DNA from 3 places in the Ferrimonas sp. SCSIO 43195 genome. Region 2 is predicted to be linked to each of the others. Evidence: predicted binding sites of a transcription regulator. Region 2 holds the regulator's gene; each other region holds the start of a gene.

Region 1 (4,599 bases), 1.2 Mb from region 2:
CGCATCCAGACACAAACAGGGTGCAGCGAGTGCCCGGGCCGTTAACGACGTCAACGCTGTGGTAGGTGTGATAGTTCATGGTTGCCTCACTGAAAAAGGGGCCGCAGCCCCTTTTTGTTATTGCTGCCTGATGCCTACAGGTGCTTGACCCGGCGTTTTACCTCTTCCTGCTTCCCTTCGTTGAACGGCCGTGCGTCCGGGCTGCCCAGGTAACCGCACACTCGGCGGGTTACCGACACCTTGGATGGATCGTGGTTGCCGCATTTCGGGCAGGTAAAGCCTTTGGAGGTGCACTCGAACTCACCGGTAAAGCCACACTCGTAGCACTCGTCGATGGGGGTGTTGGTGCCGTAGTACGGCACATGCTGATAGGCATAGTCCCAGACGTCTTCCAGCGCTTCGACGTTGTGCTGCATGTTGGGGTATTCGCCGTAGCAGATAAAGCCGCCGTTGGCGATGGCCGGGTAGGGCTTCTCGAAGTCAATCTTGTCGTAGGGATTGACGTTCTTTTCCACGTCCAGGTGGAAGCTGTTGGTGTAGTAGCCCTTGTCGTTGACCCCTTCCACCACGCCGTAGTGGCGCTGGTCGATCTTGCAGAAGCGGGTGCACAGGTTTTCACTCGGCGTGCTGTAGAGGCTGAAGCCATAACCGGTCTGGGCTTTCCAGGCGTCGGTGGCGGCGCGCAGACGCTCAACGATGGTCAGGGCGCGAGCTCGCAGCTCCTCGGAGTCGTACAGGTGCGCTTCGGTGCCGTACAGGGCGTTGACGGTTTCGTGCAGGCCGATGTAACCCAGAGAGATGGAGGCGCGGCCGTTCTTGAAGATCTCGCTGATGTCGTCGTCCGGCTGCAGACGCACACCACAGGCACCTTCCATATACAGGATCGGAGCCACTCGGGCTTTCACCCCTTCCAGACGGTTGATGCGGGTCATCAGCGCTTTCTTGGCGATGGCCAGACGCTCATCCAGCAGCTCGAAGAAACGGGTTTCAGAGCCCTTGGCTTCGATGGCGATGCGCGGCAGGTTGAGGCTGACCACACCCAGGTTGTTGCGGCCTTCGTGGATCAGTTCGCCATTCTCTTCGTAGGCGGACAGGAAGCTGCGACAGCCCATCGGGGTCTTAAACGAGCCGGTGACTTCAACCACTTTGTCGTAGTTGAGAATGTCCGGGTACATCCGCTTGGTGGAGCACTCCAGCGCCAGTTGCTTGATGTCGTAGTTGGCGTCGCCGGATTTGTGGTTGAGGCCGTCTTTAATGGCGAACACCAGTTTCGGGAACACCGGGGTCTTACGGTTTTTACCCAGGCCCACCATCCGCACTTTGAGGATCGATTGCTGAATCAGGCGGCACTGCCAGCTGGTGCCCAGGCCAAAGCCAAAGGTAACGAACGGGGTCTGGCCGTTGGCGGTGTGCAGGGTGTTGACCTCGTACTCCAGGCTCTGGAACGCGTCGTAACACTCTTTCTCGGTGCGGGCACGGGCGTAGGCTTCGGCATCGGCCACCTGCCACTCTTCGCCTACCTCGAGGTGTTTCTCGTAGCTCTTGGTGACGTAGGGCGCCAGAATCTCATCGATGCGGTTGATGGTGGTGCCGCCATAGATGTGGCTGGCCACCTGAGCGATGATCTGGGCGGTGACGGCGGTGGCGGTGGAGATGGACTTGGGCACGTCGATCTCGGCGTTGCCCATCTTGAAGCCGCCGGTCAGCATGCCGTGCAGATCGATCAGCATGCAGTTGAACATTGGGAAGAACGGGGCGTAGTCGAGATCGTGATAGTGGATCTCGCCATTCTCGTGGGCCTTGACCACGTCGCGGGGCAGAATGTGGCGGGTGGCGTAGTGCTTGGCCACAATCCCTGCCAGCAGATCGCGCTGGGTCGGAATCACCTTGGAGTCTTTGTTGGCGTTCTCATGCAGCAGCGCGGCGTTGCTCTGATCCACCAGGCCACGAATCTCACGGTTCAAGCGGCTGTTGGACTCTCGGGCGATGTCACGATCGTGGCGGTACTCGATGTAGGCACGGGCCACGGCCTTGTACGGGCCTGCCATCAGATGGTTTTCCACCATCTGCTGAATTTCGTCAATGTTGACCTGTTGCAACTCCGCCAGCTCGAGTTCAATGGTTTGGGCTACCCGCCCTGCGTAGTCGTCGTCTTTGACGTCGGCAGCCAGCGCAGCCCGACTGATAGCTTCGCAAATCCTTGCGCTATCAAAAGGGACATGGCAACCGTCTCGCTTAATCACAACTGGCATGACAAAATTTCCTTAAATTTGTGTTTTCGGTCTTGACAGGCACAACATATTGGTGTGTCGATTCAATTATGACCTATATGTAGGATGGACGTCGCATATTAGGCGCTAAAACAGCGGCTAATAAATTGATCCGGATCAAGAAGTTACCCAAGCGAAAAATGGCAAGCGTTGGTTTTTTGTGATCCATTGGCGAAGATCAGGTTTTGGTTAAGTAGCGGCTTTGTTTGGCTTGTGTTTCTAATTTGTGTGTGTTGGATAGAGAGTCAGCGACCGCTGCTGTTTCTTTGTAATAAAAAAGTGATTGACTCTGGAGCCGGTTAATCACCGCCATTTCAGTGGACAGAGTTCAGCTTGTGGAAAACCCAATTCACACCTAGGGCTGGCGCGCTCTGAGGCTGTGGTTAGATCTTTGTGATCATTCTGATCCAATAAACTCGATTCTGATAACAAAAAAAGGGAGCGTTTGCTCCCTTTTTGACCAGTCAAAAAATTGGCGTTATGGCTGGCGGTTGAGAATGGTTTCCATCTCATCCATGAGGCGATTCATGCGGGCAAACACCGCCTCGTAAGGCGCCGCGGTGGCCAGATCGACGCCGGCACGCTTGACCAGATCGTAAGGGTAGTCGCTGCCACCGGATTTCAGCAGCGTCAGGTAGCGGTCGTAGGCGGCGCGGTCGCCACTGAGGACCTCATCGGCAAAGGCGGCCGAGGCGGCGATGGAGGTGGCGTACTGATAGACGTAGAAGTTGTAGTAGAAGTGCGGCACGTAGGCCCACTCAATGCCGTAATCCTCGTCGATGGTCATTACCCCCTTGTCATGGCCATGGTAACGACGCAGCAGGTCGAGAAACAGCGCTGAGGCCTTGGTGTCGCTCAGGGGCTCACCGGCTTCCACGGTTTCGTGAATCGCCCGCTCAAACTCGGCAAACATGGTCTGACGGAAGAAGGTGCCGCGGAAGGTCTCCAGAGTCTGGCCGAGGAAGTACAGCTTTTCGGCGTCGTCCTTGGCGTTGGCCAGGGCGTAGTCGGTCAGCAGGTGCTCCTGGAAGGTGGAGGCGATCTCGGCGGTAAAGGTGGCGTAAGCGGCCGTGGGGTATGGCTGATTGGCGTTGGCGAACACCGAGTGGTTGGCGTGGCCCCATTCGTGGGTCAGGGTCGACACCGAGGCGTAGTCGTCGTTGTAGTTCATCAATACATAAGGATGAACGTCGTAGGCGCTGCCACTCATGTAAGCACCGGAGCGCTTGCCGGTCTTAGGGTAGGTGTCCATCCAGCGCTGCTTGAGGCCGGTACGGATGTTGTTGACGTAGCTTTCGCCCATGGGCGCCAGGGAGGACAGCATCATGTCGATGCCGGTGTCGATGGGGTAGTTGCGGGTGGCCTTCACCACCGGGGTGTAGATGTCGAAATACTGTTGGTCCTGCAGCTTAAGCAGGCGAGCCCGCAATTTCAGGTAGCGTTGCAGGGTATCCAGGTTGGCGTTGGTGGTGTCCACCAGGGCGCTGTAGACCTCAACCGGAATGTTGTCTTGGGCCAGGGCCGACTCCAGGGCGCTGTCGTAGTGGCGGCTCTGGGCGTTGAACACGTCGGCTTTGACGTTGGCGTCCAGCATCGAGGCGATGGTGCGGCGGTACTGGCTGAGGGTACCAAAGAACTGATCGAACGCCTGCTTGCGTACGGCCCGATCGCCATGGCTGCGGTATTTGGCATAGTTGGCTTGATTCAGGGTAACCGTGTCACCGGCCAGTTCCACCTGAGGCCAGGGCAGTTCGGCGTTAGTAAAGGTGGCGTAGCTGGAGTAGGGGCTGCCGGTGAGGGCGCCGGTGGCGGCCATGATCTGTTCGGTCTGCGGGCTCAGGGTGTGGGCCTTGGCCCGAAGGATGTCCTGCAGCGGAAAGCGGTACGGTTGCAGGCGCGGCTCCTGGTTGATCATCGCCTCGACCTTGGCATCGCCCAGGGCGATCAGCTCCGGCTTGATAAACGCGCTGATCTGATCGAACTGATTGGATAACATGTTCATCGACTGACGTTTGGCGCCATTGTCGGAGTTTCGCAGATCGGTATCGGCATTAAGGTTGGCATACACCGACAGTTGGGATAGGGTTTTGGCCAGATCATAATAGAGGTCCAATGCGTCGGCCAGTTGGCCTGCGCCGTTGCCCAACTGGCCCTGATAGCGACTCAACTGCTTCATGTCGCGGGTCAGGGTGTCTTTCTGTTGTTGCCATTGCTGCCAATCTGTATACAAAGGTGACAGATCCCAGTTTTGCTGGGAATCGCTGCTGGCCACCACGGTGGTGCTGCCGGCGCACGCAATCAAAAAGGTTGCGCAAATTAATGATTTTTT
Region 2 (4,599 bases):
TTCCCCGGCGGTCAGGGCGGGCCTTTGTGCCATGTGATTGCCGCTAAAGCGGTCGCCTTTAAAGAGGCACTGCAGCCGGAGTTTGCCGAGTATCAGAAGCAGGTTGTGGTCAACGCCAAGGCGATGGCGGACGTGTTTATGAGTCGCGGTTACAAGGTGGTGTCCGGTGGTACCGACAATCACCTGTTCCTGCTGGACCTCATCGACAAGGACATTACCGGCAAAGACGCCGATGCCGCCCTGGGGCGGGCCAACATCACCGTCAACAAAAACTCGGTTCCCAATGATCCCCGCAGCCCGTTTGTGACCTCCGGTCTGCGGATCGGTACACCGGCGCTGACCCGTCGTGGCATCAATGAGGCCGAGTGCCGTGAAATGACCGGCTGGATCTGCGACATCCTGGATGACTTCGGCAACGAAGCCGTGGTGGAGCGGGTGCAGCAGCAGGTGCTGGCCCTGTGCCGTACTAAACCTGTCTACCGTTAATCGCCGATTCGGTATACTGAGCCCATCCTGAGGATGGGCTTTTTTGTGGAGCAACAACAATGACCTCGAACATCTGGCTGGCGGCAATGCTGGCACTGTGTCTGCAAGCCTGTGCCAGCCGGCCTGCGCCCCTGCCTGCGGGTCATGAACAGGATCTGCCCTTTGGCGCCATTGCCGACCCGAACCCAAATCCACCGCCGGTCATTGCACTGACTCAAACTCGAGTGGATCACCTGGTGTTGTCCGGAGGCGGTGCCTACGGCGCCTGGAATGCTGGCTTGTTGGCCGGTTGGCAGCAGCGGGGGGACCGGCCGCGGTTTCAGGTCGTCACCGGCATCTCCACTGGCGCCCTGGTGGCCACGGTGGCGTTTTTGGGGCCGAAGTACGATCAGGCTCTGAAGCAGGCCTATGCCGAACAACCGGCCTCGGCCATTGTTGGCTATCTCAACCCGTTCGGGGCGCTGTTTGGCCGTTCGGCGTATGACAGCGACAAGTTGCGGGCGCTGATCGACCATTTTATCACCGATGGGATGATTGATGAGGTGGCAGCGAGCCACCGTCAGGGGCGGCGACTCTACGTGGGGACCACCAATGCCGATGCCGGTGTGCCGGTGTTCTGGGATCTTGGTGCCATCGCCGCCAGCGACCGAAGCGATCGTTACCACTACTATCGAGATGTGTTGCAGGCGGCATCGGCGTTTCCCGGTGCCTTCGAGGCTCGCTATTTCCCGGTCGGCGTCGCCGGTAGCACTTACTATCAGATGCATCACGATTCCGCCTGGGATTTGCTGTTTTTGCGGCCCTTCATGGTAGACCAGTTTCGACTGCCGCCCCGGGCTCAGCAGCGGGTATGGGTGGTGGTGAATCACCAACTGTTGTTTCAGCGACAGCACCCCTCCAATGGCAAAGCTCTGGCCAACGGCATTCAGTTTGCGTATGACAGCAACCAGTATCGGGTCAATGAAAGCTTGCTGCGGGTCTATCGCATGGCGGCGGCAAAACAGATGGGTTTTTGTTACGCCGCCATCCCCCAGAGCTATCCATTGGACTTCGAACCCTTGCAATTTGGACCGGAGAACATGCTGCCGCTGTACCGCCTCGGGGTCGATGCTGGCCTCTCAGGGGACCATTGGCAGTCGCATCCGTCACGAATTGCTCCTTCAGAGCGGATGGAGATCAAACTCAGCTGTGAAGAAACGCCCTGATTGTTAACCTAAAGCCCTAAATCCGGTATTCTTAGCAGTCAGTTTACCTGTCCTGGTAAAAGGGACCTGCCGGAGGCGCCATGCACTGCCCATTTTGTTCTACGACGGACACCAAGGTGATCGACTCCCGACTGGTGGCCGAAGGTCATCAGGTTCGTCGGCGCCGTGAGTGCCTGACCTGCCATGAGCGATTTACCACTTTTGAAAGTGCCGAGCTGGTGATGCCCAGAGTGATCAAGCAGGACGGCACCCGCGAACCTTTCGACGAAGAGAAGCTGCGCCGGGGTATTCAACGGGCGGTGGAGAAGCGACCGGTGTCGGCAGAAGCGATTGAACAGTCTTTGACTAAGATTAAATCAGCCCTGCGGGCTACCGGCGAGCGGGAAGTGGGCTCGGACATGGTCGGCAACCTGGTGATGGAACAACTGATTGCCCTCGATAAGGTGGCCTACATTCGCTTCGCCTCGGTGTACCGCGCCTTTGAAGATTTGTCGCAATTTGGTGAAGCCATCGCCAAGCTGGAAAAATAACGATAAATGAACGGCTCACAACACGATTATTCCTTTATGCGCCGGGCCATCGAGTTGGCCCGGCGCGGCCGTTTTACCGCCCGGCCCAACCCTGCTGTGGGGTGTGTGCTGGTCAGAGACGGCGCCATCGTCGGCGAAGGGTTTCACCCTAAGGCCGGCGAGCCCCATGCCGAAGTGTTTGCCTTGCGTCAGGCGGGTGAGCGGGCCAAGGGGGCCACGGCCTACGTGACCCTGGAGCCCTGCTCGCACCATGGCCGCACCCCGCCCTGTGCCGAAGCCTTGATCAAGGCCGGGGTCAGTCGGGTGGTGGCCGCCATGGTCGATCCTAACCCTCAGGTGGCGGGTCGTGGTTTGTCGATGCTGAAGCAGGCCGGCATTGAGGTGGTCTCCGGAGTATTGGAGGCCCAGGCGCGTCAACTCAACCCGGGCTTTATCAGCCGCATGGCCAAGGGGCGTCCCTACATTCGGATTAAGTTGGCGGCGTCCATGGATGGCCGCACGGCATTGGCCAACGGTGAGTCCAAGTGGATCACCGCTGCCGATGCCCGCCGCGACGTTCAGTTGATGCGTTTGAGTCACGGGGCGGTGATTACCGGCGCCGGTACGGTGCTGGCGGATAACCCCTCGATGAATGTGCGTCCCGAACAGTTGCCCGCATCGGTGAACTTGCCGGCCCACTGGTCGCAGCCGCTGCGAGTGGTGATCGATGGCCAGGCTCGGCTGCGACCCGGGCTGCAATTGACCCAGATTGAGTCGCCGGTGCTGCTGGCTTCGACACAGGAGTATGGCTGCGACTGGCCCGAGCATGTGGCCTGTTGGCAAGGGCCGTCTGTCGCCGGCAAGGTGGACCTTCATGCGCTGATGGCCGAACTGAGTCAACGTCAGATCAACACCCTGATGGTCGAAGCCGGGGCGACCCTGGCCGGGGCTTTTGTTCAAGCCGGGCTGTGGGATGAGATCATTTTCTATCAGGCACCGAAAATGATGGGCAGTGACGGTCGTGGGGTCTTGAATTTGCCCCAGTTAACCGCCATGTCACAGGTGCCCGAATTTCAATTTAAAGACGTTCGCCGGGTCGGTGCCGATTTGCGCCTGACCCTGGTGCGCGCGGAGTCATAGATGTTTACAGGCATTATCGAAGCGGTGGGCCAGTTGCGCCAGTTAGAGCGCCGCGGTGAAGATTTACGGGTAACCGTGGCCAGTGGCAAGTTGCCACTGGAGGACGTGCAGTTGGGTGACAGCATTGCCACCAATGGCGTGTGCCTGACCGTGGTTGCCAAGCTGAGTGACGGCTACGTGGCGGATGTGTCCGGAGAGACCCTGGCCCGTACCAATTTTGCCCACTACGCGGTGGGCCAGTCGGTCAACCTGGAGCGGGCGGTTACCGTCAACACCCGCCTGGGCGGTCATATGGTCAGTGGCCATGTGGATGGTCTGGCAACCGTAGAGAGCATCAGCGACCGTGGTCGCGCCATTGAGTTCTGGCTGCGGGCCCCAGCGGGCCTGGGCCGCTACATCCCTGAAAAGGGCTCGGTCACCATCGACGGCATCAGCCTGACCGCCAATGAAGTCGACGGTAATCGTTTTCGTCTTACCCTAGTCCCCCATACCGTCCAGGAAACCACCATTGGTGAACTGCGACCCGGCTCGACCGTCAACCTGGAGGTGGATCTGATTGCCCGATACCTGGAGCGATTGATGCAGCCTGCAACAGACAGCGAGGAGTCCGGTGGCATCACCATGGAGATGTTGGCGAAATCTGGATTTTTAAAATAACAAGGTCAGCAAGATGGCACTGAATAGTATTGAAGAGATCATCGAAGACATCCGTCAGGGCAAAATGGTTATCCTGATGGACGATGAAGACCGTGAGAATGAAGGTGACCTGATCATGGCCGCCGAAGCGGTGACTCCCGACGCCATTAACTTTATGGCCAAGTATGGGCGCGGGTTGATCTGCATGCCCATGAGTGGTGAGCGTTGTGATCGCCTGGGTCTGCCGCCGATGGTATCGCGCCACACCGAGCAATACGGCACCGCCTTCACCGTTTCCATTGAAGCGGCCGAAGGGGTAACCACCGGCATCTCCGCCGCCGATCGCGCCGTCACCGTCCTGACCGCCGTCGGCAAAGACGCCGGGCCGTCGGATCTGGTTCAGCCGGGCCACATTTTTCCTCTGCGCGCCCGCCAGGGCGGCGTCCTGACCCGAGCCGGTCACACCGAAGCCTCGGTGGATCTGGCTCGTCTCGGGGGCTTCGAATCGGCGGCGGTCATCGTTGAGATTCTCAACGAAGACGGCACCATGGCCCGTCGTCCACAACTGGAGTTGTTTGCCGCGGAACATGATCTGAAAGTCGGCACCATTGCCGACCTGATTG
Region 3 (4,599 bases), 1.2 Mb from region 2:
GCGGCAGCAGTGCCACGTTTGGGCTGCGGCCCTGAATGGAGTCCAGCAGGGTCTGGTATTTCAGGTTCGACAGGAAGATGTGCTTTTCGTGTTCCGGCAGATCATTGAAGTCGATGCGATCCTGAGTGACGTCTACCTCTTCCGGGCGCCAGAAGAACGACAGCTGCTTTTCGATCAGCTCTTCGAAGATCGGGTGTTTCTGTTGGTCGTAGCGGGCCACGTTCACCGGGTTGCCGAGGAACATCGGCTCTTTCAGGGCGTTGTTGGCTTCCCGTGAAAATGTGCTGTATCTGTGGGTCATAATCTTGTCCTATCCGTGGCAGCGCCCCGCCTGAGCGGGGCCCTGGCGGTTAAATCTTACAGGCGCCACCGGCGCAATCGTCGTCGCTGTCCGCTTTGCTCTGGGCGTCGGACTGGCCGTCACGGGTGTTCTGGTAGTACAGCGTCTTCAAGCCGTACTTGTACGCCAGCATCAGATCCTTGAGCAGCATGCCCATGGGCATCTTATTGTCCTCATAGCGGGACGGATCGTAGTTGGTGTTGGCAGAGATGGCCTGGTCGACGAACTTCTGCATGATCCCCACCAGTTGCAGGTAACCGGTGTTGCTGGGAATGTCCCACAGCAGCTCGTAGTTGCTCTTGAGGGTGTCGATGCCCGGCACCACCTGCTTCATGATGCCATCTTTGGAGCCTTTGACACTCACCAGTCCCCGAGGGGGCTCGATGCCGTTGGTGGCATTGGAGATCTGCGAGCTGGTCTCCGACGGCATCAGCGCCGACAGGGTGGAGTTGCGCAGGCCGTGCTCGACGATGCTGGCGCGCAGGCCGTCCCAATCCAGATGCAGTGGCTCGTCGCAGATCTCATCGATGGCGTCTTTGTAGCTGTCGATGGGCAGGATTCCCTGCGAGTAGGTGGTCTCATTGAACCCCGGGCAGGCCCCTTGCTCGATGGCCAGCTCGTTGGAGGCCTTGAGCAGGTAGTACTGAATCGCTTCAAAGGTTTTGTGGGTCAGGTTGTTGCCGCTGCCATCGGAGTAGCGGGCGCCATTTTTGGCCAGGTAGTAGGCGTAGTTGATGACGCCAATCCCCAGGGTGCGGCGCTTCATGGAGCCAAGCTCGGCCGCCGGTACCGGGTAGTCCTGATAGTCCAGCAGGCTGTCCAGTGCCCGCACCGCCAGGGCCGCCAGCTCTTCGAGTTCGTCGAGGCTGTCGATGGCACCCAGGTTGAACGCCGACAGGGTGCACAGGGCAATCTCACCGTCGGTGTCGTTGAGGTGCTTGAGTGGCTTGGTGGGCAGGGCGATCTCCAGGCACAGGTTGGATTGCTTCACCGGGGCCACTTTCGGGTCGAACGGGCTGTGGGTGTTGCAGTGATCCACGTGCTGAATGTAGATGCGGCCGGTGGAGGCACGTTCCTGCATCAGCAGGCTGAACAGGGCCACCGCCTTAACGGTCTTACGGCGAATGCTGCTGTCGGCTTCGTACTGGCAGTACAGGCGCTCAAACTCTTGCTGGTCGGCAAAGAAGGCGTCGTACAGGCCGGGCACGTCCGAAGGGGAAAACAGGCTGATGTCGCCGCCGTCCAGCAGGCGCTGATACAGGGTGCGGTTGATCTGTACCCCGTAATCCAGGTGACGGATGCGGTTGGCGTCGGTGCCGCGGTTGTTCTTCAGTACCAGCAGCTCTTCCGCTTCCAGGTGCCACAAGGGGTAGAACAGGGTCGCCGCGCCGCCGCGAACGCCGCCTTGAGAGCAGGATTTGACCGCGGTCTGGAAATGCTTATAGAACGGCAGGCAGCCGGTGTGGAAGGCTTCGCCGCCGCGAATCGGGCTGCCCAGGGCGCGAATGTTGCCGCCGTTGATGCCAATGCCGGCCCGCTGGCTGACATAATTGACGATGGCCGCCGAGGTGGCGTTGATGGAGTCGAGGCTGTCGCCACACTCGATCAGCACACAGGAGCTGAACTGCCGGGTCGGGGTGCGCACACCGGACATGATCGGCGTGGGCAGCGAGATCTTGAACTTGGAGGTGGCGTCGTAGAACCGCTTGACGTAGTCCAGGCGGTTGGCCTTCGGGTAGTTGGCAAACAGACAGGCGGCCACCAGCATGTACAGGAACTGGGCGCTCTCGAACACTTCGCCGGTGACCCGGTTCTGCACCAGGTATTTGCCTTCCAGTTGCTTGACCGCCGCGTAGGAGAAGTCCATGTCGCGCCAGTGATCGATGTGCTCGTTCAGCTCATTGAGTTCGTCGCGGCTGTAATCCTGAAGAATGTGCTGGTCGTAACGGCCCAGCTCCACCATCTTACTGACGTGGTCGTACAGGTGCGGCGGCTCGAATTGACCGTAGGCCTTCTTACGCAGGTGGAACACCGCCAGGCGCGCGGCCAGGTACTGGTAGTCCGGGGTCTCTTCACTGATGAGGTCGGCAGCGGCTTTGATGATGGTTTCGTGAATCGCTTCGGTCTCGATGCCATCGAAGAAGTGGATGTGGCTGGCCAGCTCTACCTGAGAGACCGAGACGTTATCCAGATCCTGGGCTGCCCAATAGATCACCCGATGGATCTTATCGAGATCGAGGGGCTCCTTTTTGCCGCTGCGTTTGGTAATGAGCAGATTTTTATTCATCGTTGAGTATCGACGTGCGGACAACACAGTCGCAATGGACTGAAGGCACGTCTCATGTCCTTAATGTAAGTACTTGAGATGATAATCACCGGTCAGACCGGCGATCCCCGACGTTAGTGTTCTTTTTTATTATCGGACACTACATGTAGTAGCGCCAATGGGATGTTCTACAAGATAAGCCGGTTTTGGGGATTGCGCAAGGCCCTCGAATGTGAGCAAATTGTGGGTAACTGTGTGAATAAGCGTACCCGAAAAAAGGTCAGCTTCGTGGAACCTGCACCAGCATTGCGCTGACAGAAAAGCAACCCCTTTTTCGACAAAAAAAAGGCACCGGAAAAAAATTTCCAGCGCCGGTTTGTGTGGCTATTTTTGAGCCAGATCACGGACCAGATCAAACAGATCGTCGGGTCGATCGCAACGATGGCTGGCGGGCCATTCGTGGGCCCGGTCTTCGGGACTGATGTAGCCCCACAGGGCGGCGACGCTGATCATGCCGGCGTGGTTGGCGGCCACCATGTCCCGTTCGGCGTCGCCCACATACAGGATCTGCTCCGGGGCTACCCCCATCTCGTCCGCCGCCTTCAGCAGCGGCGCCGGGTGCGGCTTGGATACCGGCAGGGTGTCACCGCCCACCAGGCTGACGCTGGCGGCCATGCTCGGCTGCTGTTGCAGCAACTGCCTGGCCAGGCCTTCCGGCTTGTTGGTGACAATGCCCCAGGGCAACTGCAACTGCGCCAGCAGACTCAGCATCCGTTCGATGCCGTCGTAGGGGCGAGTGTGCTCGCTGATGTTGTCGGCGTAGGCGGCCAGCAAGACCTCACGCAACGGCGTGATATCGGTGCGCTCGAAGGTGTCCTCTCCCAAGGCTGCCTTCAGCAGCCCGCGGCTGCCATGGCTGGTGTACAGGTAGGCCTGCTCCCGGCTGAGGCCGGGGTAACCAAACTGGGCCAGGGCCACATTGGCGGCCTGGCCAAGATCCAAAGCGGTATCCAGCAGGGTGCCGTCGAGATCAAAGAGTAGGGCTTTCACTTCCTTGGTTTTCATCTGGTTTCACCGCGTGAATCATGTAGTTGATGTCCATCCGGTTGGACAATTTAAAGGTTTCGGTCAGGGGGTTGTAGAGCACGCCGTCGGCGTGAGTGACCCGCAGTCCCGCTTGTTCGCACCAGCGGATCAGCTGTGACGGTCGCAGGAACTTTTTATAATCGTGGGTGCCCTTGGGCAGGATCTTAACGATGTGCTCGGCGCCAACGATGGTGGTCAGGTAAGCCAGTGGTGTCTTGTTGATGGTGGACAGATACAGGTGGCCGCCGGGTTTGACCATGGCGGCACAGGCGCGAATCACCGACTCCGGATCAGGAACGTGTTCCAGCATCTCCATGCAGGTCACCACCTCGTAGTGACCGGCTTTATGCTCGGCATGGGCTTCGGCGGTGCATAACTGGTAGTTGATATCCAGTTCGCTTTCCAGCGCGTGCAGGCGCGCCACCTCTACCGGCTCCTCACCCATGTCCAAACCGGTGGCCTGGGCACCGGCCTTGGCCATGGCCTCGGTCAGCAGACCGCCACCACAGCCCACATCCAGCACCTGTTTGCCGTACAAGCCGTCGGCGTGTCGCTCGATGTAACCGGCGCGCAGGGGGTTGAGTTGATGCAGGGGTTTGGAATGACCTTGCGGATCCCACCAGGTGGTCGCCAGTTTTTCAAATTTGCCGACTTCAACGGGATCAACGTTCGACTGCTGCATTCTCTGTCCTTTTTATCTTGCCTGCAGGGGTTCTGGTGAGATTGTGTGCCGAAGCACCTCGCTGCTACCACAGAACCGATTGAGTGGGTCCAGTATACGCCGACAGGGGTTGAAGAGAAAACCACTAAAGCGGCCAGAAAATGTCAAAACTCCTGGTTAAAATTGCGTCATTCACTCTTTGGAGACCGCCAGTTTGAGTGAAAAATGGCCACTTATAAGTTGTTG

Evidence for each region. Region 2 encodes NrdR, which represses ribonucleotide reductase genes. Its sites were predicted from a motif close to AAACACNANATNTNGTGTTT; they were not measured.
Region 1: a site for NrdR is predicted at 2,290-2,309, ahead of nrdD (anaerobic ribonucleoside-triphosphate reductase). Genes of this name have one in related genera too.
Region 3: a site for NrdR is predicted at 2,762-2,781, ahead of nrdA (class 1a ribonucleoside-diphosphate reductase subunit alpha). Genes of this name have one in related genera too.

What each region holds. Positions count from the first base shown of each region.
Region 1 is NZ_CP072679.1:2,253,557-2,258,155, forward strand. Features, by position in the region: gene nrdG (anaerobic ribonucleoside-triphosphate reductase-activating protein) at 1-79, opposite strand, end outside; gene nrdD (anaerobic ribonucleoside-triphosphate reductase) at 135-2,252, opposite strand; gene pepF (oligoendopeptidase F) at 2,749-4,599, opposite strand, start outside.
Region 2 is NZ_CP072679.1:1,052,552-1,057,150, forward strand. Features, by position in the region: gene glyA (serine hydroxymethyltransferase) at 1-486, shown strand, start outside; gene J8Z22_RS05035 (patatin-like phospholipase family protein) at 546-1,691, shown strand; gene nrdR (transcriptional regulator NrdR) at 1,772-2,221, shown strand; gene ribD (bifunctional diaminohydroxyphosphoribosylaminopyrimidine deaminase/5-amino-6-(5-phosphoribosylamino)uracil reductase RibD) at 2,228-3,340, shown strand; gene J8Z22_RS05050 (riboflavin synthase) at 3,341-3,997, shown strand; gene ribB (3,4-dihydroxy-2-butanone-4-phosphate synthase) at 4,011-4,599, shown strand, end outside.
Region 3 is NZ_CP072679.1:2,285,302-2,289,900, forward strand. Features, by position in the region: gene nrdB (class Ia ribonucleoside-diphosphate reductase subunit beta) at 1-301, opposite strand, end outside; gene nrdA (class 1a ribonucleoside-diphosphate reductase subunit alpha) at 351-2,627, opposite strand; gene J8Z22_RS10860 (HAD family hydrolase) at 2,991-3,671, opposite strand; gene ubiG (bifunctional 2-polyprenyl-6-hydroxyphenol methylase/3-demethylubiquinol 3-O-methyltransferase UbiG) at 3,637-4,374, opposite strand.